3 regions of the Streptomyces sp. NPDC042201 genome follow, and region 2 is predicted to be linked to each of the others. Evidence: riboswitches for the same ligand, from Rfam matches in the RefSeq annotation. Region 2 holds a riboswitch; each other region holds the start of a gene.
What was found. A riboswitch is a leader RNA that binds a small molecule or an ion and turns the genes downstream of it on or off. The one in region 2 is predicted to bind cobalamin.
Positions count from the first base shown of each region.

Region 1: another riboswitch for cobalamin. It lies ahead of metE (5-methyltetrahydropteroyltriglutamate--homocysteine S-methyltransferase); the one in region 2 lies ahead of ACZ6MZ_RS04995 (ribonucleoside-diphosphate reductase subunit alpha).
Region 3: another riboswitch for cobalamin. It lies ahead of cobN (cobaltochelatase subunit CobN); the one in region 2 lies ahead of ACZ6MZ_RS04995 (ribonucleoside-diphosphate reductase subunit alpha).

Region 1 covers NZ_JBVJDS010000013.1:98,524-108,354, forward strand. Annotated here, with positions in the region: gene ACZ6MZ_RS28080 (methylmalonyl-CoA mutase family protein) at 1-1,248, shown strand, start outside; gene scpA (methylmalonyl-CoA mutase) at 1,248-3,449, shown strand; gene meaB (methylmalonyl Co-A mutase-associated GTPase MeaB) at 3,454-4,440, shown strand; gene metE (5-methyltetrahydropteroyltriglutamate--homocysteine S-methyltransferase) at 4,522-6,834, opposite strand; cobalamin riboswitch at 7,005-7,212, opposite strand; gene ACZ6MZ_RS28100 (enoyl-CoA hydratase/isomerase family protein) at 7,471-8,553, shown strand; gene ACZ6MZ_RS28105 (TVP38/TMEM64 family protein) at 8,561-9,265, opposite strand; gene ACZ6MZ_RS28110 (hypothetical protein) at 9,456-9,647, shown strand; gene tuf (elongation factor Tu) at 9,737-9,831, shown strand, end outside.
Region 2 covers NZ_JBVJDS010000002.1:241,382-251,212, forward strand. Annotated here, with positions in the region: gene ACZ6MZ_RS04995 (ribonucleoside-diphosphate reductase subunit alpha) at 1-2,188, opposite strand, end outside; cobalamin riboswitch at 2,333-2,463, opposite strand; gene ACZ6MZ_RS05000 (GNAT family N-acetyltransferase) at 2,510-3,034, opposite strand; gene mctP (monocarboxylate uptake permease MctP) at 3,143-4,774, opposite strand; gene ACZ6MZ_RS05010 (DUF3311 domain-containing protein) at 4,771-5,025, opposite strand; gene ACZ6MZ_RS05015 (GntR family transcriptional regulator) at 5,222-5,986, opposite strand; gene ACZ6MZ_RS05020 (sugar ABC transporter substrate-binding protein) at 6,267-7,565, shown strand; gene ACZ6MZ_RS05025 (carbohydrate ABC transporter permease) at 7,711-8,706, shown strand; gene ACZ6MZ_RS05030 (carbohydrate ABC transporter permease) at 8,703-9,560, shown strand; gene ACZ6MZ_RS05035 (glycoside hydrolase family 3 protein) at 9,569-9,831, shown strand, end outside.
Region 3 covers NZ_JBVJDS010000017.1:65,168-74,998, reverse strand. Annotated here, with positions in the region: gene ACZ6MZ_RS31230 (precorrin-8X methylmutase) at 1-544, opposite strand, end outside; gene cobG (precorrin-3B synthase) at 565-2,070, opposite strand; cobalamin riboswitch at 2,293-2,441, shown strand; gene cobN (cobaltochelatase subunit CobN) at 2,476-6,078, shown strand; gene ACZ6MZ_RS31215 (serine hydrolase) at 6,118-7,020, opposite strand; gene ACZ6MZ_RS31210 (LysR family transcriptional regulator) at 7,017-7,973, opposite strand; gene bla (class A beta-lactamase) at 8,155-9,072, shown strand; gene ACZ6MZ_RS31200 (MazG nucleotide pyrophosphohydrolase domain-containing protein) at 9,559-9,831, shown strand, end outside.

The DNA.
Region 1 (9,831 bases), on a different contig from region 2:
TGTCACCGGGAGTATCCCGGCCTGCGCGCCGTCACGGTGGACGCGCTGCCGTACCACGAGGCGGGCGCCTCGGACGCGCAGGAACTGGGCTGTTCGCTCGCCACCGGCGTCGGCTGGCTGCGCGACCTCACCGCGGCCGGACTCTCCGTCGAAGCCGCCTGCGGACAGCTGGAATTCCGCTACGCCGCCACCGCCGACCAGTTCCTGACCATCGCCAAACTCCGCGCCGCACGGCGGCTGTGGTCCCGGGTGGCGCAGGTCTGCGGCGCGGATCCGGCGGCCGGCGCGCAGCGCCAGCACGCGGTGACCTCCTCGGTGATGATGACCCGGCGCGACCCCTGGGTGAACATGCTGCGCACGACGGTCGCCTCGCTGGCGGCCGGGGTGGGCGGCGCCGACGCCGTCACCGTACTGCCCTTCGACCACGCCCTCGGGCTGCCCGACGCGTTCGCGCGCAGGATCGCCCGCAACACCTCGACGATCCTGCTGGAGGAATCCCACCTGGGCCGGGTCATCGATCCGGCGGGCGGCTCCTGGTACGTGGAGCGGCTCACCGACGAACTCGCCCACGCCGCCTGGGCGTGGTTCCAGGAGATCGAGCGCGCCGGAGGCCAGCGCGCCGCGCTGCGCGACGGGCTGATCGGCGAGCGGCTCGCGGCGACCTGGGAGGAGCGTACGGGACAGCTGGCCCGGCGCCGCGAACCCATCACCGGCGTCAGTGAGTTCCCGCAGCTCGGCCAGGCGCCGGTGGAGCGCGACGCGGCGCCGGCGGCCCCGGCGGGCGGACTGCCCACGGTCCGCCGCGACGAGGCGTACGAAGTGCTCCGCGCCCGCTCCGACGCCCATCTCGCCGCCACCGGCGCGCGGCCACGGGTCTTCCTCGCCGCCCTCGGCCCGGCCGCCGCGCACACCGCGCGGGCCACCTTCGCCGCCAGTCTCTTCCAGGCCGGCGGGATCGAGCCGGTCCATGACCCGGTGTCCGTCGACGCGTCCACGGCCGCCGACGCCTTCACCCGCAGCGGCGCCACCGTCGCCTGCCTCTGCTCCAGCGACGCGCTCTACGCGGAGCGGGCCGCGTCCGTCGCGGAAGCACTCAAGTCCGCCGGTGCCCGGCGGGTGTTCCTCGCCGGCCGCCCCGGCGAGCAGCGTGAGACATATCTACGGGCCGGAGTCGACGAGTTCGTCGCCGCGGGCGGCGACGCGGTCGCCGTTCTCACCTCCGTCCTCGACCGGATGGGAGTGGCGTGATGCGGATCCCGGACTTCTCCGAGATCGACCTCGGACCCGGCGAAGGGGCCGCGGTCACCGAGGACCAGTGGCGTACGGCCGTCAAGGAGCACACCGGCAAGGCCGACGGGGACTTCGTCTGGGACACCCCGGAGGGCATCGCCGTCAAACCCCTGTACACCGCCCAGGACACGGCGGGCCTCGACTTCCTCGCCACGTACCCCGGCATCGCCCCGTATCTGCGCGGTCCGTACCCGACGATGTACGTCAACCAGCCCTGGACCATCCGGCAGTACGCCGGGTTCTCCACCGCCGAGGAGTCCAACGCCTTCTACCGGCGCAACCTCGCCGCCGGGCAGAAGGGCCTGTCGGTCGCCTTCGACCTGCCGACCCACCGCGGCTACGACAGCGACCACCCCCGGGTGACGGGCGACGTCGGCATGGCGGGCGTGGCCATCGACTCGATCTACGACATGCGCCAGCTGTTCGACGGCATCCCGCTGGACCGGATGAGCGTGTCGATGACGATGAACGGCGCCGTACTGCCCGTACTCGCCCTGTACATCGTGGCCGCCGAGGAGCAGGGCGTACCGCCCGAGAAGCTGGCCGGGACCATCCAGAACGACATCCTCAAAGAGTTCATGGTCCGCAACACCTACATCTATCCGCCCAAGCCCTCGATGCGGATCATCTCCGACATCTTCGCGTACACCTCGCAGAAGATGCCGCGCTACAACTCCATCTCCATCTCCGGCTATCACATCCAGGAAGCGGGCGCGACGGCCGACCTGGAGCTGGCCTACACCCTCGCCGACGGCGTGGAGTACCTGCGCGCCGGACTCGGGGCCGGACTCGATGTGGACGCGTTCGCGCCCCGGCTCTCCTTCTTCTGGGCCATCGGCATGAACTTCTTCATGGAGATCGCCAAGTTGCGGGCGGCCCGGCTGCTGTGGGCCAGGCTGGTCAAGCAGTTCGACCCGAAGAACGCCAAGTCGCTTTCGCTGCGCACCCATTCGCAGACCTCCGGCTGGTCACTCACGGCGCAGGACGTCTTCAACAACGTCACCCGTACCTGCGTGGAGGCGATGGCCGCCACCCAGGGCCACACGCAGTCGCTGCACACCAACGCGCTGGACGAGGCGCTGGCCCTGCCCACCGACTTCTCCGCCCGGATCGCCCGCAACACCCAGCTGCTGCTCCAGCAGGAGTCCGGGACCTGCCGGGTGATCGACCCCTGGGGCGGCAGCGCGTACGTCGAGAAGCTGACCCACGATCTCGCCCGGCGTGCCTGGCAGCACATCGAGGAGGTCGAGGCCGCCGGCGGCATGGCGCAGGCCATCGACGCCGGTATCCCCAAACTGCGCGTCGAGGAGGCCGCGGCCCGTACCCAGGCGCGGATCGACTCAGGACGCCAGCCCGTCATCGGCGTCAACAAGTACCGGGTGGAGACCGACGAGAAGATCGACGTGCTCAAGGTCGACAACTCCTCGGTACGCACCCAGCAGATCGAGAAACTGCGGCGGCTGCGCGCCGAGCGCGACGAGAACGTCTGCCAGGACGCGCTGCGCGCCCTCACCGCCGCGGCGGAGGCGGGACCGGGCCCCGGCCTGGAAGGCAATCTGCTGCATCTCGCGGTGAACGCGGCCCGCGCGATGGCGACCGTCGGGGAGATCTCCGACGCCCTGGAGAAGGTGTACGGGCGCCACTCCGGGCAGATCCGTACGATCTCCGGTGTGTACCGGAACGAGGCAGGCACCTCCCCGGCCGTGGAGCGCACCCGCGCGGCGGTCGGGGACTTCGAGAGCGCCGAGGGCCGCCGCCCGCGCATCCTGGTGGCCAAGATGGGCCAGGACGGCCATGACCGCGGCCAGAAGGTGATCGCCACGGCCTTCGCCGACCTGGGCTTCGACGTCGACGTCGGCCCGCTGTTCCAGACGCCGGCCGAGGTGGCGCGGCAGGCGGTGGAGGCGGACGTGCACATCGTCGGTGTCTCCTCGCTGGCCGCCGGGCATCTCACGCTCGTACCGGCGCTGCGCGAGGAGCTGGCGGCGGAGGGCCGGGAGGACATCATGATCGTTGTCGGCGGGGTGATTCCGCCGCAGGACATCGAGGAGCTGCACCGCGCCGGGGCCGCCGCGGTCTTCCCGCCGGGCACGGTGATTCCGGACGCCGCGTACGACCTGCTGACGGGGCTGGCCGCCGCCCTCGGCCACGAGCGGTGAGCGCGTGCCGTCACGGATCGACATCGACAGCTACGCCAAGGGCGTTCTGGACGGCTCCCGTTCGTACATCGCCCGTGCCATCACGCTGGTGGAGTCCACCAGGCCCGACCACCGGGCGCTCGCCCAGCGGCTGCTGACCGAGCTGCTGCCGTACGCGGGAAAGGCGCGCCGGATCGGCATCAGCGGGGTGCCGGGCGTCGGCAAGTCCACCTTCATCGACGCGCTGGGGACGCTGCTCACCGGGCTGGGCCACCGGGTCGCGGTGCTGGCCGTCGACCCGTCCTCCAGCAGGACCGGTGGCTCCATCCTGGGGGACAAGACCCGGATGGAGCGGCTGGCGGTGGACCCGGCGGCGTTCGTCCGTCCCTCGCCCACGGCCGGCACGCTGGGCGGCGTCGCCAAAGCGACCCGCGAGACCATCATCGTGATGGAGGCCGCGGGGTACGACGTGGTGCTCGTCGAGACCGTCGGCGTCGGCCAGTCGGAGACCACCGTCGCCAACATGGTCGACTCCTTCCTGCTGCTCACCCTCGCCCGCACCGGCGACCAGCTCCAGGGCATCAAGAAGGGCGTCCTGGAGCTGGCGGACGTCATCACCGTCAACAAGGCCGACGGCCCGCACGAACGCGACGCGCGCTCGGCCGCCCGTGAACTCGCGGGCGCGCTGCGGCTGATGCATCCGGTGGACGCCGCCTGGACGCCGCCGGTGCTCAGTTGCAGCGCACGCGAGGGCAGCGGCCTCGATACCGTCTGGGAGCGTCTCGAACAGCACCGCGCGGTCCTCGAAGCCGACGGCCGGCTGGCGCGCAAGCGCCGTGACCAGCAGGTCGACTGGACCTGGTCGATGGTCCGTGACCATCTCCTGGACCGGCTGCGCGAGCACCCCGGCGTACGGGAAGTCGCGCCCGCGCTGGAACAGCGGGTACGGGAAGGAACGCTGACCGCGACCCTGGCCGCCGAACGCATCATCGAGACGCTGGATCTCTCCTAGCGCCCCCCGGCACCGGCGCTCGGTTCGGGTCGCGGTGCCGGCGGGCGGATTCCCGTCCGCCGGCACCGCGTTCCACCGGCGTCAGGACATACGCTCCCGCGTCGCCCGGGCCGCCGCCACCAGGTTCTCGAGTGACACCCGCACCTCCGCCCAGCCCCGCGTCTTCAGCCCGCAGTCGGGGTTGACCCAGAGCCGCTCCGCCGGAATCGCCTCAAGTCCCTTGCCCAGCAGGGCCGCCGCCTCGTCCGCCGAGGGCACCCGTGGCGAGTGGATGTCGTACACACCGGGACCGACCTCGCGCGGATAGCCGGCCGCGGCCAGCTCGTCGGCGACCCGCATGTGGGAGCGGGCCGCCTCCAGGCTGATCACGTCGGCGTCCAGGTCGTCGATGGCCGTGAGGATGTCGCCGAATTCCGCGTAGCACATGTGCGTGTGGATCTGGGTGTCGGAACGCACGCCCGCCGTCGTGAGGCGGAACGCCTCGGTGGCCCACTCCAGATAGCCGGGCCGGTCCGCCGCGCGCAGCGGCAGGGTCTCCCGCAGCGCGGGCTCGTCCACCTGGATGACGGCCGTCCCCGCGGCCTCCAGATCGGCGACCTCGTCCCGCAGCGCCAGCGCCACCTGCCGCGCGGTCTCGCCGAGCGGCTGGTCGTCACGGACGAAGGACCAGGCCAGCATGGTGACCGGGCCCGTCAGCATGCCCTTGACGGGCCGGCCGGTCAGCGACTGCGCGTACGAGGTCGTGGCGACGGTCATCGGGGCGGGACGCGAGATGTCCCCGGCGAGGATCGGCGGACGGACATAGCGGGTGCCGTACGACTGGACCCAGCCGTGCCCGGTGGCCAGATAGCCGGTGAGCTGCTCGGCGAAGTACTGCACCATGTCGTTGCGTTCGGGCTCGCCGTGCACCAGGACATCGATCCCGGCCTTCTCCTGGAAGGAGATCACCTCACGGATCTCGGCCTCGATCCGCTTGTCGTAACCGGCCTCGTCCAGCCGTCCCGCCCGCCGCTCGGCGCGCGCCGTGCGCAACTCCGAGGTCTGCGGGAACGAGCCGATGGTGGTGGTCGGCAGCAGCGGCAGTCCGAGCCGCTCGCGCTGGGCGACGGTGCGCTCGGCGTACGGCTGGTCCCGGCGGGCGTCCGCGGCGGTCACGGCCGCGGAGCGGGCCCGTACCGCGGGATCACGCGTGATCGCCGAGGAGGCCCGGGAGGCCAGATCGGCGCGGTTCGCCGAGAGCCGGGCCGCGATCGGTCCTGTGCCCCCGGCGAGACCGCGCGCGAGCGTGACGACCTCGTCGGTCTTCTGGCGGGCGAAGGCCAGCCACCGCGCGAGCTGAGGATCGAGCTCCCGCTCGGCCGCCGTGTCCAGTGGGACATGCAGCAGGGAGCAGGATGCCGACACATCGACCCGGTCGGCGAGACCGAGCAGCGTGGCCAGAGTGGTCAGCGAGGCCGCGAGATCGTTGATCCACACATTGCGGCCGTCCACCACCCCGGCGACGAGCCGCTTGCCGGGCAGACCGCCGACCGCCGCGAGGTCGCGGAGATTGGCGGCGGCGGGACCGGTGAAGTCCAGGGCGAGACCCTCGACGGGGGCCTTGGCCAGCACGGGAAGCGCCTCGCCGAGCCGGTCGAAGTACGACGCCACCAGCAGCCGGGGCCGGTCGGTGAGCGCCCCGAGCTCGCGGTAGGCGCGCGCGGTCGCGTTCAGCTCGGCGGGCGTACGGTCCTGGACCAGCGCGGGTTCGTCGAGCTGCACCCACTCGGCGCCGGCGGCCCTGAGATCGGCCAGCACCTCCGCGTACACCGGGAGCAGCCGGTCGAGCAGGGTCAGCGGCTCGAAGCCGACGGCCACACCCGGCGCGGGCTTGGCGAGCAGCAGATATGTGACGGGACCGACCAGCACGGGCCGGGCGGTGTGGCCGAGCGCCACGGCCTCGCGCAACTCGCCGACCTGCTTGGCCGAGTCGGCGCGGAAGACGGTGTCGGGGCCCAGCTCGGGGACGAGATAGTGGTAGTTGGTGTCGAACCACTTGGTCATCTCCAGCGGCGCGACATCCTGCGCGCCGCGCGCCATGGCGAAGTAGCCGTCGAGCGCGTCCGCCTCGACGGCGGCCCGGTGCCTGGCGGGGACGGCGCCGACCATGACGCTGGTGTCGAGCACATGGTCGTAGTACGAGAAGTCACCCGTGGGCACTTCACCGAGACCGGCACCGGCCAGCTGCCGCCAGTTGTCGCGGCGCAGCCCCTGGGCGGTCTCCCGCAGGGCTTCCGCGGTGACCCGGCCCTTCCAGTAGCCCTCGATGGCCTTCTTCAGTTCACGGTCGGGGCCCTGGCGCGGGTAGCCATGGACGGTGGACCGGGACGCCGCGGCTGCGGACTTGGGTGTCACGGGACTCTCCTTCGCGAGTCGTGCGGGAACGATCCCGGGTCGACCCGTGGGAAGCGAAGGAACGGAAGCCGGGGCGAAGCACACCGCGTCGCGCGCATGCCCGCCCGAGAACCGCCGACCCGCCCACGAGGTCACCGAGATCTCCGTGTGCGGTGCTCGCACACGGGCAGTGGCAGGTCTTCGGACTCATGGGCACGCCTCGTGGCCGTGACCGTACGTATCCGTACGGGTACGAAGCTCCTACTGGCCGTCGCTTCCCGGACGCGGTGCGTCCAGTGCGTATGACGGCGGTCGTTCCCACTCACCGCTGCGGGGCAGTCCCGGATTCCCACCGGGTTCCCTCTTACGACGCGTCTGCCTGGCGGGCAGGGCGAACCAGCTGCGTCCCCAGCGTAGACGAGTTGTTCCGAAGTAGCGTCGTCCGCCCGGAGGGCGGGCCCGGCGGTGTCCGGTGCGTGCGGTCGCAAGGCGCCGAGGTGCCCTCGTAGCGGAGCTACTAGGGCATTTCGGCAACGCCGCGTGCGTGCGTGCTGGGCGCCGCCGGGCAGACGGGACTTCGGAATGACTCGTCTAGAGCCACGGAGGGGGCGGGGACCAGCTAGATCCATGGAACGGACGTGTCCGATACTGGGGCGCATGCGTCGGATCACGGAAGGAACCAGCGAGAGCATGGGCCAGGACGGACCGGTACTGACCGGCAGGGCGGGCCGCACGGCCCACATCACGCTGAACCGCCCCCGCGCCCTCAACGCCCTCACCCACCCCATGGTGCTGACGATGTCCGCGGCCCTGGCGGAGTGGGAGCGGGACGAGAGCGTCGCCGCGGTGATCATCTCCGGGGCGGGTGAACGCGGGCTGTGCGCGGGCGGTGACATCCGCGCGATCCACGAGGACGCGCGCACCGGCGGCGGGGACGCCTCGACCGCCTTCTGGCGCGACGAGTACCGGCTCAACGCCCGTATCGCCCGCTACCCCAAGCCGTATGTCGCCCTGATGGACGGCATCGTGATGGGCGGCGGAGTCGGCGTCTCGGCGCACGGCAGCGTACGGATCGTCACCGAGCGCTCGGCCGTCGCCATGCCGGAGACCGGCATCGGCCTGGTCCCCGATGTGGGCGGTACCTATCTGCTGTCCCGCGCGCCCGGCGAGCTGGGAACGCATCTCGCGCTCACGGGAAGGGCGGTGGGCGCGGCGGACGCGCTGCTGTGCGGGCTCGCCGACCACTTCGTCCCCTCGGACCGGCTCGACGACCTGCGCGCCGCGCTCGCCGACGCGGACGTACGGGAGACGGTGCGCCGGTACGCGGGCTCCGCGCCGGAGGGCCAACTCGCCGCGGACCGGGGCTGGATCGACGCCTGTTACGCGGCCGATTCGGTGGAGGAGATCGTCGACCGGCTGCTCGGCGACGGCCGGCCGGCGTCGAAGGAGGCCGCGGAAACGATCCTGACCCGGTCACCCACCGCCCTCAAGGCCACCCTCGCCGCGCTGCGCCTGGCCCGCGGACTGACCACGCTGGAGCAGGTGCTCGACCAGGAGTACCGCGCCTCGTGCGCCGCGCTCACCACCCCTGACCTGCTGGAGGGCATCCGTGCCCAGGTCATCGACAAGGACCGCACGCCGCGCTGGTCGCCGAAGGAGCTGGCGCAGGTCACGGACGCGGAGGTGGAGCGGTTCTCCGCCCGGCCGCCCGGCGGTGACCTCGGGCTCGGCGCGGGCTGACGCGGACTCAGCGGCCGCCGAGGCGGTGGCGCTTGCGCCAGGCGAGCACCGCCGCGCCCAGACCGGTGAGGACGATGAAGCTCATCGCGAGCAGGAACGCCGGCGAGGTCGGGGACGACGCCTGGCTGCCCGCGACCACATAGGCACCGGTGTTGGGGATCGAACCGATCCCCGTCGCCAGCAGGAACGGCGTCCACCCCATGCGGGAGACGGCGGCGCAGTAGTTGGCCGCCGCGAACGGCACGCCGGGGAAGAGCCTGACCGCCAGCATCGACCGGAAGCCGTGCCGGCTGAGCTGACCGTCGGCCGCCTTCAGCCAGCGCCCCCGCAGCAGCGGACGCAGCGCCTCCTGCCCGAGGAAACGGCCGAGCCCGAAGGCGATCCCCGCGCCCAGCACCGTCCCCGCGAGCGCCGCGGGAAGCCCGAGCTGCGAACCGAAGAGCGCTCCGGCGGCGAGATTGAGCAGCGGACGCGGTACGAACGCGACGGCACACAGCCCGTACGCCACGGCGAACAGCACGACGGCGGCGCCGCCGCTGAGCTGCGTCGGCCAGCCGTCCGAGAGCAGTCTCTGCGGCTCGTACAGGAGCACAGCCGCGGCCGCCGCGCCCAGCACGACCACGAGCAGAGACAGACGCGACCAGGGCGAGAGCAGCGCCCTGGAGCAGCGGACAGCGAGGCCTGGGGACGGCCTGGGGACGGTGTCGAGCATTCGGGGAGACTAACCGACAAGCGTGTGTGATCGTCCCGACGACCGTGCGAAACCCCGTCATTCACGGCAAGACGCCACGCTCTCCGCACAGACCGGCCACAACCGCGGCGCCTTGAAGAACCTCCGCCCCGGTCGCCGGGCCGCGGAAAACCATTCGACGCGACGGTGGCCGTGGGCGAGGATCAGCGACATGTCCCGGTACGCCTTCCTCGCAGCGCCGTCCGCAGTCGCGGACGCGCCGAAGGCTGCCGCGTTCACCACAGCCGCGTTCACCACAGCCGCGTTCACCACAGCGGCACTCACCGCAGCCGCACTCACCACTGCCGCGTTCACCGCAGCCGCATTCACCGCGGCAGCGCCTTTCGGCGGCGCCCGAAGCTGACCCTTCCCGGATCGTCCGGCGGACCCCACAGGGGGAGGGTCGGCAAGGCCCAGGGGTCCACCTCACGCTTCGAGTTCCTGGAAGGAACCATGCCCAAGACGGCATACGTGCGCACCAAGCCGCACCTGAACATCGGCACCATGGGCCATGTCGACCACGGCAAGACCACCCTGACCGCCGCCAT
Region 2 (9,831 bases):
GCGTCTCCAGGAACAGGTTCAGCGACTGGCTCTGGTCGAGGAACGGCGTACGGGCCGCCGCCATGTCGATCAGACCGCGCTGCGGGATCTCCCACGCCGTGCGGTACAGGTCGCGGACCTCCGCGGGCACCCAGGTGAAGCCCGCCACCGAGCCGTTCGACTCGCGCAGCGCCTCACGCGTCTGGGTGTCCCAGACGCCGAGCTTCTTCAGGTCCGCCACCAGGTACGAGTTGACCTGGAGGAACTCCCCGGAGAGCGTCTCGCGCTTGAAGAGGTTGGAGACCTGCGGCTCGATGCACTCGTACACGCCCGCGATCGAGGCGATGGTCGCCGTCGGCGCGATGGCCAGCAGCAGGGAGTTCCGCATGCCGGTCGAGGCGACCCGGGCGCGCAGGGCGTCCCAGCGCTCCGGCCAGTTCAGCTCGACGTCGTAGTGGTCGGGGTGCAGCACCCCGCGCGCCGCGCGCGTCTTCGACCACGCGGGCGCCGGGCCGTTGCGCTCGGCGAGGTCGCAGGACGCCTCGTACGCCGCGAGCATGATGCGCTCGGCGATCCGGGTGGAGAGCGCGGCGGCCTCGGCCGAGTCGAAGGCCAGCCGCTTCTTGAAGAAGACGTCCTGGAGGCCCATCGCGCCCAGGCCCACCGGACGCCAGGTGGCGTTGGAGCGGCCCGCCTGCTCGGTCGGGTAGAAGTTGATGTCCACGACCCGGTCGAGGAAGGTCACGGCGGTACGGACGGTCTCGTCCAGCCGCTCCCAGTCGATCTCGCCCGAATCCAGCACGAACGCGCCGAGGTTGACGGAACCGAGGTTGCAGACGGCCGTCTCCCCGTCGTCCGTCACCTCCAGGATCTCCGTGCAGAGGTTGGAGGAGTGGACGACCTTTCCGGGCTCGGCCGTCTGGTTGGCCGTACGGTTCGAGGCGTCCTTGAAGGTCATCCAGCCGTTGCCGGTCTGGGCGAGCGTGCGCATCATCCTGCCGTACAGCTCCCGGGCCGGGAGGGTCCTGCGGGCCAGGCCCGCCGCCTCCGCCGCGCGGTACGCCGCGTCGAACGCGTCGCCCCACAGGTCGACCAGCTCCGGCACATCGGACGGCGAGAACAGCGACCAGACGCCGTCCGTCTCGACCCGGCGCATGAACTCGTCCGGGATCCAGTGCGCCAGATTCAGATTGTGCGTACGCCTGGCGTCCTCACCGGTGTTGTCCCGCAGCTCCAGGAACTCCTCCAGGTCCGCGTGCCAGGTCTCCAGGTAGACACAGGCCGCGCCCTTGCGCCGGCCGCCCTGGTTGACCGCCGCCACCGAGGAGTCGAGGGTCCGCAGGAAGGGGACGATGCCGTTGGAGTGCCCGTTGGTGCCGCGGATCAGCGAACCGCGCGAGCGGATACGGGAGTACGAGAGACCGATGCCGCCCGCGTGCTTGGAGAGCCGGGCCACCTGGTGGTACCGGTCGTAGATCGAGTCCAGCTCGTCCAGCGGCGAGTCCAGCAGATAGCAGGAGGACATCTGCGGATGGCGCGTACCGGAGTTGAAGAGCGTCGGCGAGGACGGCAGATAGTCCAGCCGGCTCATCAGCCGGTACAGCGCGGCGACCTCGTCCAGCGCGTGGGCGGCCGCGGCCGAGCCGGGCTCGGCGTCCTCGGCGAGGCCGGAGGCGACGCGCAGCATGAAGTGCTGCGGGGTCTCGACCACCTGGCGGGTGATCGGGTGCCTGAGCAGATAGCGGCTGTAGAGCGTCCGCAGCCCGAAGTAGCCGAAGCGGTCGTCGCCGGCCGGGTCGATCAGGCTGTCGAGGCGGTCCGCGTGCAGCGTCACGAAAGCGGCCGTACGGTCCGCGATCAGGCCCTCGCGGTGGCCGACGGCGACCGACGCGGAGAACGACACCGCGCCCTGCCCCGCCGCCTCGTCGGCGATGGTGCGGGTCAGCAGCCGGGCGGCGAGCCGGGAGTAGGCGGGGTCCTCGGAGATCAGCCCCGCGGCCGCCTCGGTGGCGAGCTCGCGCAGCTCGGCCTCGTCGGACCGGGCGTTACGGCCCCGCAGCGTGGCGGCGGCGACTCTGCCGGGGTCCGTGTCGGGCAGATCGGCGGTCAGGTCCGTCAGGGTCCGCAGCAACGCGGTCCCGGGTCCGTCGGCCACCTGCGCGGGGACCTCGGAGATGCCTGAAGCCGGATCGGCTGGCGCGATGGTCACGTGGTGCTCTCCCTCGCTCGGCTCTGGGCCGTCGGGAGGGGAGCGGGGGCGCGCACAGCCGTACGGCCCGCAGCCGGGCAGCACTGTGTACGGCGTCCACCGGCCCAGCCTCGAGGCCCGGACGTCTCGGCGTCCGGCTCGGTCGAACCGGACGTGCCGTCGGCAGGTGTTCGGACTCGCGGGTACGACAAAGCGCACCACAGCACACCGTTGCGGGACAGTTCCGGATTCGCACCGGATTCCCCTGCGTTGACAGCGAGGACGAGCATACATGTGGGGTGAGGACGGCGCGTCACCCCCCAGATGTTGTGTCGGCGGCGGTCAGCGGCCGGTGGCCGGAGGTACGTTGAGGTCCAGGGCGTAGGTGAGCAGGGAGAGCCCGGGGAAGGGCTCCCAGTCCCGTTCCGGGGTCCTGGCGAAGCCCAGGCGCTCATAGATCCGGTGGGCCTGGAGCATTCTGTCCTGGGTCGACAGCACGATCCGTATACAGCCCTCCATGTCCCGTGAGCGCGCCACACAGGCGCGGACGAGAGCCTCTCCGACGCCCCGGCCCCGGGCCGCCCGGTCGACCGCCAGCATCCGGAACTCGGTCTCGCCCGCGCGCGCCACATCGGCCCACGGCCCGCCTGCCGCGACAAAGGTCACCCCGCCGAGCAGCGTCCCGTCGGCGTCCACGGCGGCCAGCACCTCCGCCTCGGCCGCCCGGGCCGCCACGTCCCGCAGGGTGAGCAGATACGGGTCGTCCTCGCCGAAGTCCAGGAGGCCGTCGTCCAGATACCCCCGCGCGGTGATCTCCCCGAGCCGCGCGTACTCCCCGGGCTCGGCCACTCTGATCGTGAAATCCATGAGCCGATTGTGCGCCTTGGGTACGACAACGGGCCGCCGGGTTCCTCGCCCGTGCAGCGCGGGGGAGGACTCGGCGGCCCGTGGGCGGCTACGTGGCCCGGGTCAGGGTCAGTGCACGGGGTCTCCCGATGTGGCCGCGGGCAGCTCCACCTTGACGCCCGGGTCACCGGCGTCGGCCGTGTAGTCGGACGGGCTGGTCTCGTCGATGCCGTCCGGCGCCTTGGCCGCCCGCAGCACAAAGGTCAGCACCACGGTGATCACCACATTGAGCACGAACGCGGTGAGGCCGATGTAGCCGATCTCACCGAGCCCCGGGATCTCCTTGGACGAGCCGCCGAAGTGTGCCTGCGTCGGGCTGGCGACGCCGTACGCCGCGGCCGTGCCGTACAGCATGCCGGCGCCCCAGCCGATGAGCAGCGCCCAGCGGTGGAACCACCGGGTGAACAGACCGCCCACCAGCGCCGGCATCGTCTGGAGGATCCAGATGCCGCCCAGCAGCTGGAAGTTGATCGCGACCGTCTTGTCCATGGACAGGACGAAGGCCAGCGCACCCACCTTCACCAGCAGCGAGACCAGCTTCGACACCTTGGTCTCCTGCGCCGGAGTCGCGTCCGGCTTGATGAAGTCCTTGTAGATGTTGCGGGTGAAGAGGTTCGCCGCGGCGATCGACATGATCGCGGCGGGCACCAGCGCGCCGATACCGATGGCCGCGAAGGCCACCCCCGCGAACCAGTCGGGGAACATGGTCTCGAAGAGCTGCGGAATCGCCAGCTGCCCGTTGTCCACCTTGATCCCGGCGGCGATGGCCATGAATCCGAGCAGCGCCAGCAGCCCCAGCATCAGCGAGTAGAGCGGCAGTATCGTGGTGTTGCGCCGGATCACCTCGCGGCTACGGCTGGAGAGCGTCGCCGTGATGGAGTGCGGATACATGAAGAGCGCCAGCGCGGAACCGAGCGCCAGCGTGGCATAGCCCCACTGCCCGGCCTCGCCCGGCGCGAGCGCGCCCCGCGGCTGGCCGGTCGCCGGATTGGGCTGCGCGAACGCGTCACCCGCCTTGGCGAAGATGTCGTCGAAGCCGCCCAGTTTGATCGGGATGTAGATGATCGCCACGACGATCACGATGTAGATCAGGGTGTCCTTGACGAACGCGATCAGCGCGGGCGCCCGCAGCCCGGACGAGTAGGTGTACGCGGCGAGCACGCCGAAGGCGATCAGCAGCGGCAGGTCCCTGATGAACCAGTGGGTGTTCTCGCCGCCGCCGACGCCCATCACGTCCAGCACCGCCTGGATGCCGACGAGCTGGAGGGCGATGTACGGCATTGTGGCGAGGATGCCGGTGACCGCGACCGCCAGCGAGAGCCCCTTCGAGCCGAAGCGGCCGCGCACGAAGTCCGAGGTGGTCACATACCCGTGCTTGTGCGACACCGACCACAGCCGGGGCAGGAAGGTGAAGATCAGCGGGTAGACGAGAATGGTGTACGGCACGGCGAAGAAGCCGGCCGCGCCCGCCGCGTAGATCGCCGCGGGTACGGCGACGAAGGTGTACGCCGTATAGAGGTCGCCGCCGAGCAGGAACCAGGTGACCCAGGTGCCGAACGAGCGGCCGCCCAGGCCCCATTCGTCGAGGCTCTGCTCGTTCGCGGCCTTGCGCCAGCGCGACGCCAGGAAGCCCATGACGGTGACGGCCAGGAAGAAGAAGATGAAGACGGCGAGTGCCACGCCGTTCACGCCGTCGTTCATCGCGACGCACCCCCCTTGCGGGAGCGCTGGTCACGCTTCCACAGCTGATAGGCCAGCATGGTCAGCGCGGCCGAGATGAGGACCCAGAGCATCTGGTACCAGTAGAAGAACGGGATACCGATGAAGGCCGGGTCGGTCTTCGCGTACGAACTCACCCACAGCATCGCCACGAAGGGCGCGAGGAGACAGAGGCCGATGACCACCCGCATGGGTGTGACCGTGGGCGGTTTCTCTTCAGGAACTTCTGACATACCGCGGCTCCGTCCCCTCACTGATCGCCTGTCGTAATGCGCAGGTAATCTAGGCGCGGGTCTCACCCACCGTCACCCCCCGTCCGCATATCGGTACGGCAACGGTATGCGGCGGTCATACGAAAGAACCGGGCCCGAGAGCCCGGTTCCTGATGGCCCGTCCGTTTCGTCAGTGGGCCGGGGTCGGTCCGCTTCGTCAGCGGGCCGGACGCTTCAGCCGCGCCACGAACTTGTAGCGGTCACCGCGGTACACCGAACGCACCCACTCCACCGGCTCACCGTCGCCGTCGAGGGAGTGCCGCGAGAGCATCAGCATCGGCAGGCCGACGTCCGTACCGAGCAGCCCGGCCTCGCGCGGGGTGGCCAGGGAGGTCTCGATGGTCTCCTCGGCCTCGGCCAGGTGCACGCCGTACACCTCGGCCAACGCCGTATAGAGAGACGTGTACTTGACGAGCGAGCGGCGCAGGGCGGGGAAGCGCTTCGCCGACAGGTGCGTGGTCTCGATGGCCATCGGCTCACCACTGGCCAGCCGCAGCCGCTCGATGCGCAGCACGCGTCCGCCCGCGGTGATGTCGAGCAGCCCGGCCAGCGTGTCGTCGGAGGTGACGTAGCCGATGTCCAGCAGCTGCGAGGCCGGCTCCAGGCCCTGGGCCCGCATGTCCTCGGTGTACGAGGTGAGCTGGAGGGCCTGGGAGACCTTGGGCTTGGCCACGAAGGTGCCCTTGCCCTGGATACGTTCGAGCCGGCCTTCGACCACCAGCTCCTGGAGCGCCTGCCGTACGGTCGTGCGCGAGGTGTCGAACTCGGCGGCGAGCGTACGTTCCGGAGGCACCGGCGTGCCGGGCGGCAGCGTCTCCGTCATATCGAGCAGATGACGCTTCAACCGGTAGTACTTTGGCACCCGTGCCGTGCGGGTGGCAGCCCCGCCCTCGGTCTCCGTGCCGCCCCCGTCCTTCACCATGGCCTGCCTCCCCGACTCCTGTGCTGCTGCCGTCACCGGCTCCTCCGTCTGTCGCGGCTCACATGGTGGCACGGTCCGGTCACGGGTCGTCGCCCTCCCTCAGGTGTCGGTCCGATAACGGACAGGACTGCCCTTCTTATACACCCTTGACACCCCTAAAGGTCTAGGCCAAGCTCCCCGTACTGGTCTAAACCATTAAAGACCAGGTCCCAGCCCCAGCAGTACTCGTCGTAAGTCTTCGCGGTGGGCAGGGGTTGCAGGCATCCCTGAGGAGGGTGGCGTGAAGCGCAAGCTCATCGCGGCGGTCGGCGTCGCGGGCATGTTGGTCAGTATTGCCGCGTGTGGCTCGGATGACAGCACAGCGTCGAAGGATCCCAAGGACCGTAAGGAGACGCTGACCGTCTGGCTGATGTCGGACGCGCAGAGCACCTGGCCGGAGCTGGTCAAGGACGTCAACGCGCAGTTCAAGGAGAAGTACCCGAACGTCCAGGTCAAGATCCAGTACCAGCAGTGGGCGGACAAGGCCAAGAAGCTCGACGCGGCGCTCGCCGGCGACAAGTACCCGGATGTCGTCGAGCTCGGCAACACCGAGACCATGACGTACATCCTCAACGGGGCACTCGGCGAGATCGACCCGAAGAAGTACGAGAACTCGGACACCTGGATCAAGGGCCTGAAGGACACCTGCTCCTTCGAGGGCAAGCAGTTCTGCGTGCCCTACTACGCCGGTGCGCGAGTGGCGATCTACAACAAGGACATGTTCAAGGCCGGTACCGGCTCGGACCAGCTGCCCACCACCGAGGCCGAGCTGACCGCGGCGCTCGACAAGGTCGGCGCCAAGTACGGCAAGGACAAGGCCTTCTCGCCGCTCTACCTGCCGGGCCGCTACTGGTACGCGGCCATGTCCTACGTCGCGGCGTACGGCGGCCAGATAGCCGCGTACGACGAGGGCGCGAAGGAGTGGAAGGCCAGCCTCTCCACCCCGGAGGCCCAGAAGGGCATCCAGCACTTCGTCGACCTGGTGAACAAGTACAACCACGGCGACAAGACCAAGGACGAGGCGGATCACGCCAACGTCATGGCCAACGAGAAGACCGCGCTTCTCTACGGCAACGGCTGGGAGGCCGGCAGCGTCGTCGACTCCGCCGCGAACGGCAACCCGAAGCTGAAGGACAAGATCGGGACAGCCGGTATGCCCGGCCCCGACGGCAAGGTCCTGCCGTCCTTCATCGGCGGTTCCGACCTCGCCACCATCTCCAAGTCCAAGGTCCAGGACCTCGCCGAGGAGTGGATCGCGGCCTTCACGAGCGGCAAGTCGCAGGAGGTGCTCGTCTCCAAGAACATCCTGCCGAACAACACCAAGCAGCTGGAGCCGCTGAAGGCGAAGCCGGAGACCGCGCCGATCGCGAACGCCGTCCCCGACGCGTGGTTCACCCCGATCGCCCCGGGCTGGACGGCCATCGAGAAGAAGGAAATCCTCGAGGTCATGCTGCTGGACATCATCAAGGGCAAGTCGGTAGCCGAGGCCACGAAGGCGGCCGACGCGGAGATCAACGAGCTGATCAACGAAGAGTCCTGAGCCCGCCGGGCCGCTGAGCCCGCCGAGTTCGTGAGTCTCCGGCTCTGTGGAGACTCTGTTGATCGCACGCGGGGGGTGGCGGGACCGATTCCGGGTCCGTCGCCCCCCGTCCTCCGGTACCAGGTCCGAACGGAAGGCCAGCACAGTGAGTGCCGCCGACATGAAAGCAGCCGACCCGCCGGTGTCCATCGCACGGGTCACCGAAGAGATCGGCCCTCAGCCGCCCGAGGACGCGCCGCGCAAGCCACGCAAGTCCGGGGCACTGCTGCCGTATCTTCTGATCGCCCCCGCGTTCGCCGCGATAGCCGCCGTCTTCGTCTGGCCGTTCGTGAAGACGGTCATCATGTCCTTCCAGGACGTCGGCCGCCGTGAGCTGTGGACCGGAGACCCCGCCCCCTGGGTGGGCTTCGACCAGTTCACCGAGATCCTCGGTGACGGCGAGTTCTGGGCCGTCGTCCAGCGGACCATTGTCTTCATGATCGCCTGTGTGGTGGCCACCATGGTCATCGGGCTCGGCATCTCCATGATCATGCAGCGCATGGACACCTGGGTGCGGCTGCTGCTCACCGCCGCCCTGGTCGCCGCCTGGTCGATGCCCCTGCTGGTGGCGACCTCCATCTTCCGGTGGTTCGCCGACTCCGACTACGGCGTCCTGAACATGGTGCTGACCAAGTACCTCGGGGTGGACGCCCAGGGTCACAACTGGTTCCTCGACCCCAAGCAGGGCTTCCTCATCATCGGCGCGGTCGTCGTCTGGGGCGCCATCCCCTTCGTCGCCGTCACGCTCTACGCGGCGCTGACCCAGGTCCCCCGGGAGCTGGAGGAGGCCGCGTCCCTCGACGGGGCCGGCGTGGCGGGAGTCTTCCGCTATGTGACCTGGCCGGTCATCAAGCCGGTGTTCCAGATGGTGGCCACCCTGTCCGTCCTCTGGGACTTCAATGTCTTCGGCCAGATCTTCCTGATCCGCGGCAACAAGCCGGAGCCGGAGTACTCGGTCCTCGGCATCTACTCGTTCGAGAAGGCATTCGAGTCCAACTCGTTCAGCCAGGGCGCGGCCATCTCGCTCATCACGGTCCTGCTGCTGTCCGGCGTCGCCGTGTACTACCTGCGCCAGCTGCTCAAGATCGGAGAGGTCGAGTGAGCGCCGCCACCCCCCAGGTCCTGCGACCGGACCGTAAGAAGAACCGGCTCGTCTACAACATCCTGGGCCTGGGCGTGTTCGTCCTCATGGCCTTCCCGGTGTACTGGCTGATCATCAGCTCGCTGCGGCCGAACCACGAGATCCGCAGTTACGACCAGACCCTCTGGCCCTCGTCGATCACCTTCGACAACTTCCAGCGGGCCGTGAACCAGCCGAACTTCGGCACGGCCATCGAGTCCAGCCTGATCGTGTGCGGCGTCGCGGTCCTCGGCGGCATGCTGCTCGCCACCATCGCCGCCTTCGCCATCGGCCGGTTCAAGTTCCGCGGCCGGAAGTTCTTCATGATCGTGCTGCTCGTCGTGCAGCTGCTCCCGCCGACCGCGATGCTGATCCCCATCTACATCCAGCTCAACGACCTGGGCGGGCTGAACGAGTACTGGGGCGTCATCGTCATCTATCTCGTCTCGACCCTGCCCTTCGCGACCTGGATGATCCGCGGCTTCATCGTCAACATCCCGCCGGAGCTCGAGGAGTCCGCGATGGTGGACGGCTGCAGCCGGATGGGAGCCTTCTGGCGGGTGACGTTCCCGCTGCTCGCCCCCGGCCTCGCCGCCGCGGCGATCTTCTCCCTGATCACCGCGTGGAACGAGTACCTCCTCGCCTATGTGGTGCTCCAGGACAACGACAAATACACGCTGAACGTGTGGCTGATGAACTTCACCACCTCGCGTGGCATCGACTACGGAGCTCTGATGGCCGCTTCGACCCTGATCGCCATCCCGGTCGTGGCCTTCTTCCTCTTGGTGCAGAAGTACATGGCCACCGGCCTCACTTCCGGCGCAGTGAAGGGTTAGGACCGCCGATGACGACGCTCGTAAGCAGTACGGACACCCTGACCCGCGACGCCCTCGCCGTCCTCCAGCCCGGCTTCCTCGGCACCACCGCCCCGGACTGGCTGCTGCGGCACATCGGCGAGGGCCTCTCCTCCGTCGGCCTGTTCGGCCGCAACATCGCCTCGCCCGAGCAGCTCGCCGCGCTCACCGCGCGCCTGCGGGCCGAGCGGGACGACGTCCTCGTCGCGATCGACGAGGAGGGCGGCGACGTCACCCGGCTGGAGGTCCGGCA
Region 3 (9,831 bases), on a different contig from region 2:
CAAGCCCGGCGGGGTGGCCGGCGAGCGCGTCCTTGGACTCGGCGGCGCCGACGAAACCGACCGGCACACCGATGACGGCCGCCGGGCGCGGGGCGCCGTCCTCGATCATCTCCAGCAGCCGGAAGAGCGCGGTCGGGGCGTTGCCGACGGCCACCACCGCGCCCCCCATCCGGTCCCGCCACAGCTCCAGGGCGGCGGCGCTGCGCGTCGTCCCCATCTCGGCGGCGAGTGCGGGGACCGCGGGGTCGGACAGGGTGCATACGACGTCGTTGTCCGCCGGCAGCCGCTTACGGGTGACACCGCTGGCGACCATGGCGACATCGCACAGGATCGGTGCGCCCGCGCGCAGGGCCTCGCGGGCGCGGGCCACGACCGCGGGCGTGAAGGCGAGGTCACGCACCAGGTCGACCATGCCGCAGGCGTGGATCATCCGCACCGCGACCTGGGAGACGTCGGCGGGCAGCCCGGCGAGGTCCGCCTCGGCGCGGATCATGGCGAAGGACTGGCGGTATATCGCCGCGCCGTCCTTCTCGTAGTCGAACACTGTGGACACTGTGGTCTCGCTCATCTCGTCACTGGGGTGGTGCGTGCCGTCGTGGGTTTCCGAGCCGTCGCGACCGCTTCGGCGAGTTCTGGTCCTGTGGTGGCCCTGAGGAGATGTCCCCGCACCGAGATGTCGTAGCCGCCCTCGCCGGTCGCGACGACATCCACCCAGTTGCCCTGTGGATGGCCGCAGCGGCGGGCGCAGCCCGACCAGTAGACAGGCAGGTCACCGGGGTTGGTGGCGGGCAGGTCACCGGGGCGGGCTGCGGGCGGTCCACCGGGGCGGGTGGCCGTTACGGTTCCGGCCGCGTCCGCCCGTACATCCGTGAGTGCCTTCGCGCACCCGGGCCGACCGGTGCAGGCGCCGACGCCGTGCCAGGGGGAGTGGGGGTCCGTGATCAGCCCGGCGGTACGGAGGCGGTCCAGGAGGTCGTGGGCGGTGGCGGGGTCCAGGCCCGGCAGGATCACTCCGCGCCAGGGGGTCACCCGCAGGGTGCGGTCGTTCGTCCCGCGCTCGCCTGCCGACAGCAGCAGCCGCCACTGCGCGACGCTCAGCCGTCCCAGTGGGGCGTACACGGACAGCGCCACGGTCCCGTCGGGGGAGTGGACCAGCCCCGGGACGGGCGGCCCGGCTTCCGGCCGCGCCGCGTCCGCCTCGTACTCGGCGCCGTACTCGGCCTCGGGCTCCGCCCCGTACGCCGCCCCGGGCTCCGTCGTGTACCCCGCCCGGTACTCGGCCCCGTACCCCGCCCCGTACCCCGCTCCGTACTCGGCCACCGGCTCCGTCGCGATCCCGGCCGTCGCCAGCCCCGTGGTCACCGCCGCGTCCAGCCCATGGCCCGCGGGCAACTCCCGTACCCGCCAGGCGCCCGAGCCGCTTGCCGCCGCCACCGTGAGGAAGGTCTCCGCCGCCAGCAGAGCGGCGCGCGGGGCGTCGGCTGCGGAGACCCGCAGTCCTGACCCGTTCGCCCCGGTATGCAACACCGCTGATCCGTCCGGCTGTGCGAGCAACGTCACATCCGCGCCCAGGGCGGCCACATCACCGCGGCCGTCGTCCAGCGCGAACAGAAACCGCCCCGAGAGCGCCGTAGCGGCCTCGCTCGCGCACAGCAGCGCGTCCAGCTCCCGGGCCCACAACCGCACGTCCGCGCGGGGGATTCCGTCCAGTCCCGACAGGGGCGAAGCGACGACGTTCCGTACCCGCTCGTGCCGTTCCGAGGGCAGCAGGCCGGCCTCGTACAGCAGCTCCGCCAGCTCCCCGCCGCAGCTCTCCCCCAGCCCCCGCAGCTGGACGTTGCCCCGCGAGGTGATGTCCAGCCGGCCGTCGCCCAGCTGCTCGGCCGCCGTCGCCAGCGCCTCCGCCTGACGGTACGTCAGAAGCCCGGCGGGCAGCCGCAGTCGTGCCAGCCGGCCGTCGTCGGCGGCGTGCAGCCGGAGCGCTCCTGGGCAGGCGTCACCGCGCTCCCGGACGGGAGCTTCGTCCCGGTTCACGGGTGTTGGCGAGGTAGGCGGCATGGCGGCGAGCATACCCACGTACCCCCGCGCCCTCCCCGCCCGTTCCGGCCCCCGCCCGGCCGTCGGCTCCGGCCTCCGTTCAGCCTCCGTCCGGCCTCGGTCCCAGCTCCGGCCAGCTGTCGGCTCCAGCCTCCGTCCGCCGTTCTCCGGTTGTTCGCCCGGCCCCCGCCCGGTTGTTCACCCCGCCCCCGTCCGGCCGTTCGTCCAGGCGCCCTCCCCGCCGTGACCTGCAGCACTTACTATGCAGACGACGGGTCTTCAGGCCCGTCACCGCCATAGACGGCGTCAGGGGAGGAAGCCCGGTGAGAATCCGGCGCGGTCCCGCCACTGTGAGCCCGGCAGCAGCCGGGTGAGCCAGGAACTCCCGCCGTCTTCCTACCGCCCGGGGCGCGGACCCCGAGGAAGGCGAGACGCCGCATGATCCTGCTCCTGTCGACGTCCGACACCGATCTGCTCAGCGCCCGTGCGGCGGGCGGCCCGGTCCCGTACCGGTTCGCCAACCCCGCCCGGCTCGCGCTCGACGAGCTGCCCGCGCTGCTGGAGGGCGCCGACCTCGTCGTCGTACGACTCCTCGGCGGGCTGCGCGCCTGGCAGGACGGGATCGACCAGCTCCTCGCCGCCGACCGCCCCCTGGTGGTCCTCACCGGCGAACAGGCCCCTGACGCCCAGCTGATGGAAGCCTCCACGGTCCCCATCGGCATCGCCGCCGAGGCGCACGCCTATCTCGCCCACGGCGGTCCCGCCAACCTGGAACAGCTCGCGCGGTTCCTCTCCGACACCGTCCTGCTGACCGGCCACGGCTTCGAACCGCCCGCCGCCGCGCCCACCTGGGGACCGCTCCTACGCGCCCCCCGCCCGTTGGCGGGCGGCGGCCCGCTGATCGCGGTGCTCTATTACCGCGCCCATCACATGAGCGGCAACACCGCCTTCGTCGACGACCTGTGCTCCGCGATCGAGACGGCCGGCGGCCGGGCCCTGCCGCTGTACGTGGCCTCCCTGCGCGCCCCCGAGCCCGAGCTGCTCGACGCGCTGCGCGCCGCCGACGCCCTCGTGACCACCGTGCTCGCCGCGGGCGGCACGAAGCCTGCCGAGGCCTCGGCGGGCGGAGACGACGAGTCCTGGGACGCGGGCGCCCTCGCCGCCCTCGGCGTACCGATTCTCCAGGCCCTGTGCCTGACCGGATCGCGCAGCGCCTGGGAGGAGAGCGACGAAGGTCTGTCGCCGCTGGACGCCGCGGGGCAGGTCGCCGTGCCGGAGTTCGACGGCCGGCTCATCACCGTCCCGTTCTCCTTCAAGGAGATCGACGAGGACGGTCTTCCGGCGTACGTCGCCGACCCCGAGCGGGCCTCGCGCGTCGCCGGGATCGCCGTACGGCACGCCCGTCTGCGCCATATCCCGAACCCGGAGAAGCGCCTCGCGCTGGTGCTGTCCGCGTACCCGACCAAGCACTCCCGGATCGGCAACGCCGTCGGTCTGGACACCCCGGCCAGCGCCGTCGCCCTGCTGCGCCGGCTCCGTACCGAGGGCTACGACTTCGGTACGGAAGAGGTCCCTGGCCTGGCGTCCGGCGACGGCGACGAGCTGATCTACGCGCTGATCGAGGCCGGCGGCCATGACCAGGAGTGGCTGACCGAGGAGCAGCTGGCCCGCAATCCGGTCCGTATCCCCGCTGCCGACTACCGCCGGTGGTACGGGCAACTCCCCGCCGCGCTGCGGGAGTCGGTGGAGCGGCACTGGGGGCCGCCGCCCGGCGAGATGTTCGTGGACCGGAGCCGTAGTCCGGAAGGCGACATCGTCCTCGCGGCCCTGCGCCGCGGCAATCTGCTGATCCTGATCCAGCCGCCGCGCGGCTTCGGCGAGAACCCGATCGCGATCTACCACGATCCCGATCTGCCGCCCTCACACCACTACTTGGCCGCGTACCGCTGGATCCAGGCCGGCCGCGAGGACGGCGGCTTCGGCGCCGACGCCATGATCCACCTCGGCAAGCACGGCAATCTGGAGTGGCTGCCCGGCAAGAACGCGGGTCTTTCCGCCGCGTGCGCCCCCGACGCGGCGCTCGGCGATCTGCCGCTGGTCTATCCCTTCCTCGTCAACGACCCGGGCGAGGGCACGCAGGCCAAACGGCGCGTGCACGCCACGCTCGTGGACCATCTCGTACCGCCGATGGCGCGCGCCGAGTCGTACGGCGACATCGCGCGTCTCGAACAGCTGCTCGACGAGTACGCGGCGATCTCGTCCATGGACCCGGCGAAGCTGCCCGCGATCCGCGCCCAGATCTGGACGCTGATCCAGGCGGCGAAGCTCGACCACGACCTCGGTCTCGAAGACCGCCCGGACGACGACGGGTTCGACGACTTCCTGCTGCACGTCGACGGCTGGCTGTGCGAGGTCAAGGACGCGCAGATCCGCGACGGACTGCACATCCTCGGTGGTGCGCCGACCGGGGACGCGCGCGTCAACCTGGTCCTTGCCATTCTGCGCGCCCGCCAGATCTGGGGCGGTACGACCTCCCTCCCCGGCCTGCGCGAAGCCCTGGGGCTCGACGAGTCGGCTGCCACCCGTACCACCGCCGACGAGGCCGAGGAGCAGGCCCGGGCGCTGGTGCGGGCGATGGAGGACGCGGACTGGGATCCGGCCGCCGTGCCGGGTGTGGCGGCCGGCCATGCGCGGGCCGTCGCCGACATCCTCGGCTTCGCGGCCCGCGAGGTCGTCCCGCGCCTTGCCGCCACGACGGACGAGATCGACCACGCCGTCCTCGCCCTCAACGGCGGGTTCGTCCCGGCGGGCCCGTCGGGATCCCCGCTGCGCGGCCTGGTCAACGTCCTGCCGACCGGCCGTAACTTCTACTCCGTCGACCCCAAGGCCGTCCCGTCCCGGCTCGCCTGGGAGACCGGCCAGGCGCTCGCCGACTCCCTCCTGGAGCGCTACCGCACCGACAACGGCGACTGGCCGACCTCGGTCGGCCTCTCCCTGTGGGGTACGAGCGCGATGCGCACCTCGGGCGACGACATCGCCGAAGCCCTCGCCCTGCTGGGCATCCGGCCCGTCTGGGACGACGCCTCGCGCCGGGTCACCGGCCTGGAGCCCGTCGCGCTCGACGAGCTGGGCCGTCCCCGTATCGATGTCACCCTCCGCATCAGCGGTTTCTTCCGTGACGCCTTCCCGCACGCGATCGGCCTGCTGGACGACGCGGTCCGCCTCGCCGCCTCGCTGGACGAGCCAGCCGATGCCAACTTCGTCCGCGCGCACACGCAGGACGACCTGGCGGCGCACGGTGACGAACGCCGCGCCACCACCCGTATCTTCGGCTCCCGTCCGGGGACGTACGGCGCCGGAATCCTCCAGCTCATCGACAGCCGCGACTGGCGTACGGACGCCGACCTCGCCGAGGTGTACACGGTGTGGGGCGGCTACGCGTACGGCCGCGAACTCGACGGCCGGCCGGCCAGGGACGAGATGGAGACCGCGTACAAGCGCATCGCGGTGGCCGCCAAGAACACCGACACCCGCGAGCACGACATCGCGGACTCCGACGACTACTTCCAGTACCACGGCGGCATGGTCGCCACGGTCCGCGCCCTCAAGGGCACGGCTCCCGAGGCGTATATCGGCGACTCCACCCGCCCGGAGACGGTTCGCACGCGGACGCTGGTCGAGGAGACGTCCCGGGTCTTCCGCGCCCGCGTGGTCAACCCCCGCTGGATCGAGGCCATGCGCCGCCACGGCTACAAGGGTGCCTTCGAACTGGCCGCGACGGTCGACTACCTCTTCGGCTACGACGCGACGACGGGCGTGGTCGCCGACTGGATGTACGACAAACTCACGGAGACCTACGTCCTGGATCCGGAGAACCGCGAGTTCCTCCAGCAGGCCAACCCCTGGGCCCTGCACGGCATCGCGGAACGCCTCCTGGAGGCGGAGTCGCGCGGCATGTGGGCCAAGCCGGATCCGGCGGTGCTGGACGCGCTGCGCAAGGTGTTCCTGGAGACGGAAGGCGACCTGGAGGGCGAAGGCTGACGCCGGGGGCCGGGCCCGTAGGGATGTGCTGGACGCGGCCTAGAGCTGCCGAAGGTGGTCACGGAGTCCGCGGGCGACCTGCGACATGAGGGCGTCGGCGCCGGGCTGGGTACTGGCCGGAACGAGTGACTCGGTCAGGACGGCGATGGCGAATGCCTGACCGTCGGAGTGCTCGACGACACCGATTTCGTGGCGGAGGTTCAGGAGGGTGCCGGTCTTGGAGGACCAGGTGGTGGCGTCCGAGCTGAAGTCCGGGGCGAGTCGGTGCCGGAGCAGGTGGTGGGTCATGAGGCCGCGCACGCGCGCGGCCACTTCGGGATGGACCGTCGACGGTGTCCACAGGGCCTGGAGCAGCTCGACGTAGGAGCGCGCGCTGCCGGTGTTGGCGCGGGTGGTGTCGAGCTGAGGCACCCGATGTCCGCCGCCGCTGGTGCCGGCGTCGATGGCGAGGGCGTGGGCGAGATGGGCCTGGGCGGCGTCGAAGCGTTCCACGGGGGTGTCGGACAGCTCGCGCATGGCGTGCCGGACGGTGATGCCGCGGAGGCCGAGTTCGTGGAGGATGCCGGCGACCTGGGCGGGCGGGGTGAGGCCGAACAGCGCGTCGGCGGCCGTTCCGTCACTCACGCAGGTGCTCAGGTAGAGCAGGTCGTCGATGGCGAGCCGGGCGGGGTGGCGGAACCGGCTCAGTCCGGTGGGACCGGGCGTGGTGATCCGCCCGGGGCGCACGTCGAGCATGGCCGCTCCGTCGAGTTCGCCCCGTCGGATGCGCTCCGCTGTCGCCAGCGCGAGGGGGACCTTGACCAGGGAGGCGGCGGGCAGCTGGGTGTCCGGCTCGATCCCCAGTTCTTCTCCCGTGTGCAGATCGCGTACGAGCAGGCAGCCGTGCAGGCCGCCGTCGCGCAGCTGCCGGCGCATGTCGCGGAGCAGTGCCTCGGTGTTCACGCGGCCGCGCCTCCGGCGTTTTCGTTGGCTTTCGCTTGGGCGCCTGCTTGGGCGTCCGCTTGGGCGTCCGCTTGGGCGTCCGCTTGGGCGTCCGCGCCGAGGCAGCGGGCGATGGCGTCGCCCAGGCGCGCTTCGATGTGCTGTGGATTGCCGTCCGCGGAGGCGGCGAGGGCGAACCCCCGGCTGAGCGTGATCTCACCGATGGGCCGCCAGTTCAGGGCGAGTTCCTCGGCCTGTGCGGGGGAGCACAGCAGCAGGTCGCGGGTGCAGAGGACTTCCGCCGCGGCGGTCGTCAGGTCGGCCGCGGCGAGCTGCGCGGGCCGCAGGCCCACCGCGTCGCGCAGGCGCGTCAGCGGGTCGCGGATGTGCGGCACGTCATCTTCCGGCTGGATCCAGATACGGCGGGCCGGACCGGGGGAGGCTCGTCCGATCCGCAGCGTTTCGACGTGGACGCGCCTCATGCCGGGATCCTGGGCGCCGGCGAGCCCGAGCGGCACGGACCACGTCGCCTCGTTCGGCGGCGCCGCGAGCAACGCGGCACGCACCTGCTGCGCGTGGAGGAGCTCGGTGCGCCGCGCCGGCGCGGCGAGGCGGAGATCGAGGGTGACACCAAGCCCGCGTGCCTCGGCGACGAGCCGGGCGAGACCGGCCGTGGAGCAGATGGCGGGCACCGCGAGCCGCCACGGCTTGCGCTGGGCGACTTCCGCCTCGTGCAGCAGCACATCGGCCGCCTGTACGAGCTGTCTGGCCACCGGCAGCATGTCCCGGCCGAAGGGGGTGAGGACGACCCGCCGCGACGTGCGCTCGATCAACTGCTCGCCGAGGCGTTCCTCCAGGGCGGCGACGCGACGGCTGGCCACCGACTGCGACATCCGGGCAGCGGCCGCTCCGACGGTGAAACTGCCGTGCTCGCTGACGCTGACAAACGCGCGACACGCTCCCACCAGATCCACGGCCCGACTCTATGCCTCTATGCCGGATCGGCATGAAGCGGCGCATGAGCGCATTGGACCGCATCGTCGCCCGAGGGCGAGGGTGGTCCTCCCGGCACTCATGACCACGCACCGGGATGGGGCGGTGTCACCCCATCCCCTCATACGCCCTGCGTGCGGGGCGCCCCGGAGGTTTGGACCCATGCCGTACACCCGTGCCCGGCGCGCCGCTCTCGGCGGGCTTGCCACGCTCGCCCTCGTCCCACTCGCGGCCTGCGTCCAGGCCGGTTCCCCGGCCCCGGCCCCGTCGTCGTCTCCGTCCGCCGCGACGGCGAAGCCGTTCGCCCGTGAGTTCAAGGAACTTGAGCGCACGTTCGACGCGCGGCTGGGTGTCTACGCCATCGACACCGGCACCGGGCGCGAGGTGGCCTACAACGACGGCGAGCGATTCGCCTACGCCTCCACCTTCAAGGCATTTGCCGCCGGCGCGGTGCTGCGCAAATACTCCCTGAGCGGGATGGACCGAGTGATCAAGTACTCCAGGAACGATCTGATCGCCCACTCTCCCGTAACCGAAAAGCACGTAGAGACCGGAATGACCCTGAGCGAGCTGTGTGATGCCGCTGTCCGCTTCAGCGACAACACCGCGGCCAACCTGCTGTTCGACGCGCTCGGCGGCCCCAAGGGCCTCGACGCCGCACTCGAAGAGATCGGCGACGACACCACCCAAATGGAGCGCCGCGAGCCCGAACTGAGCCGATGGACCCCAGGCGACACCCGCGACACGAGCACGCCCCGCGCCCTGGCCAAGGACCTGCGCACGTTCGTCCTCGGAGACATCCTCGGCAAGGCCGAACGCGCACAGCTCACACAGTGGCTACGCACCAACACCACCGGAGCCGAACTCATCAGGGCCGGCACACCCAAGGACTGGCTGGTCGGCGACAAAACAGGAACCGGCAGCACCTACGGCGCCCGCAACGACATCGCCGTTGTCTGGCCCCCCGACACCGCCCCCATCGTGCTGGCGATCATGTCGAACCGCACCAAAGAGGACGCCGACTACGACAACAAACTGATCGCGGAAGCAGCATCCGTGGTAGCCAAGACCCTCTCCTAACAGCAGCCCCCCACCCCAGACGGAGCCCACCTGCCACGCCCGCCCACTCCCCCGCGACGAAGCAAGCCCCCCGCCTGCGCGGGGACCACATCGTCGACCGAACACACCTCTTCGTCGACAACGGACCACCCCCGCCTGCGCGGGGACCACACTTCGCGACCTGGGGTTTCCGGAGCCCTTTGCGATTCTTTGCCAGGCTCGGCACACCAGGAGTCTGTCAGGACCATGTACGGACACGACCGCCTGCACGTCGGCCGCCTCACCCTCAACGACCCGCTGCTGATGAGCCGGGCACGTGAGGTCATGCCAGCTCGGTCACGCTGGCGACGCGCTGACACCGCCGGTCGGCGTTCGTCGCACGGCGTAGGGATCGGATAGACGTGCCGCGAATCCCGCGACGCGACGACCCCGTTGCGGCACCGGCACCGGCACTGAGCGCCCCCCGGGCCGAGAGGTTGTGCCGGGCGGGGCGGGAAAGGCTGAGGCATGGACCTCGACGAACTCCAGCGCCGCGCCTTGCGCATTCATGACCTCTACGACGAACTGAACCTGCGGGAACGCGGCCGGGTATGGACCCGCGAGGAGTTCATGCTCGGCTTCGTCGGGGATGTCGGCGATCTGGCGAAGCTCGTCATGGCTCAGGAAGGCGCCCGTGAGATGGCGGGCGGGCGCGCCGCTCTGGAGCACGAACTCGCGGACTGCCTCTGGTCGGTCCTGATCCTGGCCCACCGGTACGACGTAGATCTGGACGCCGCGTTC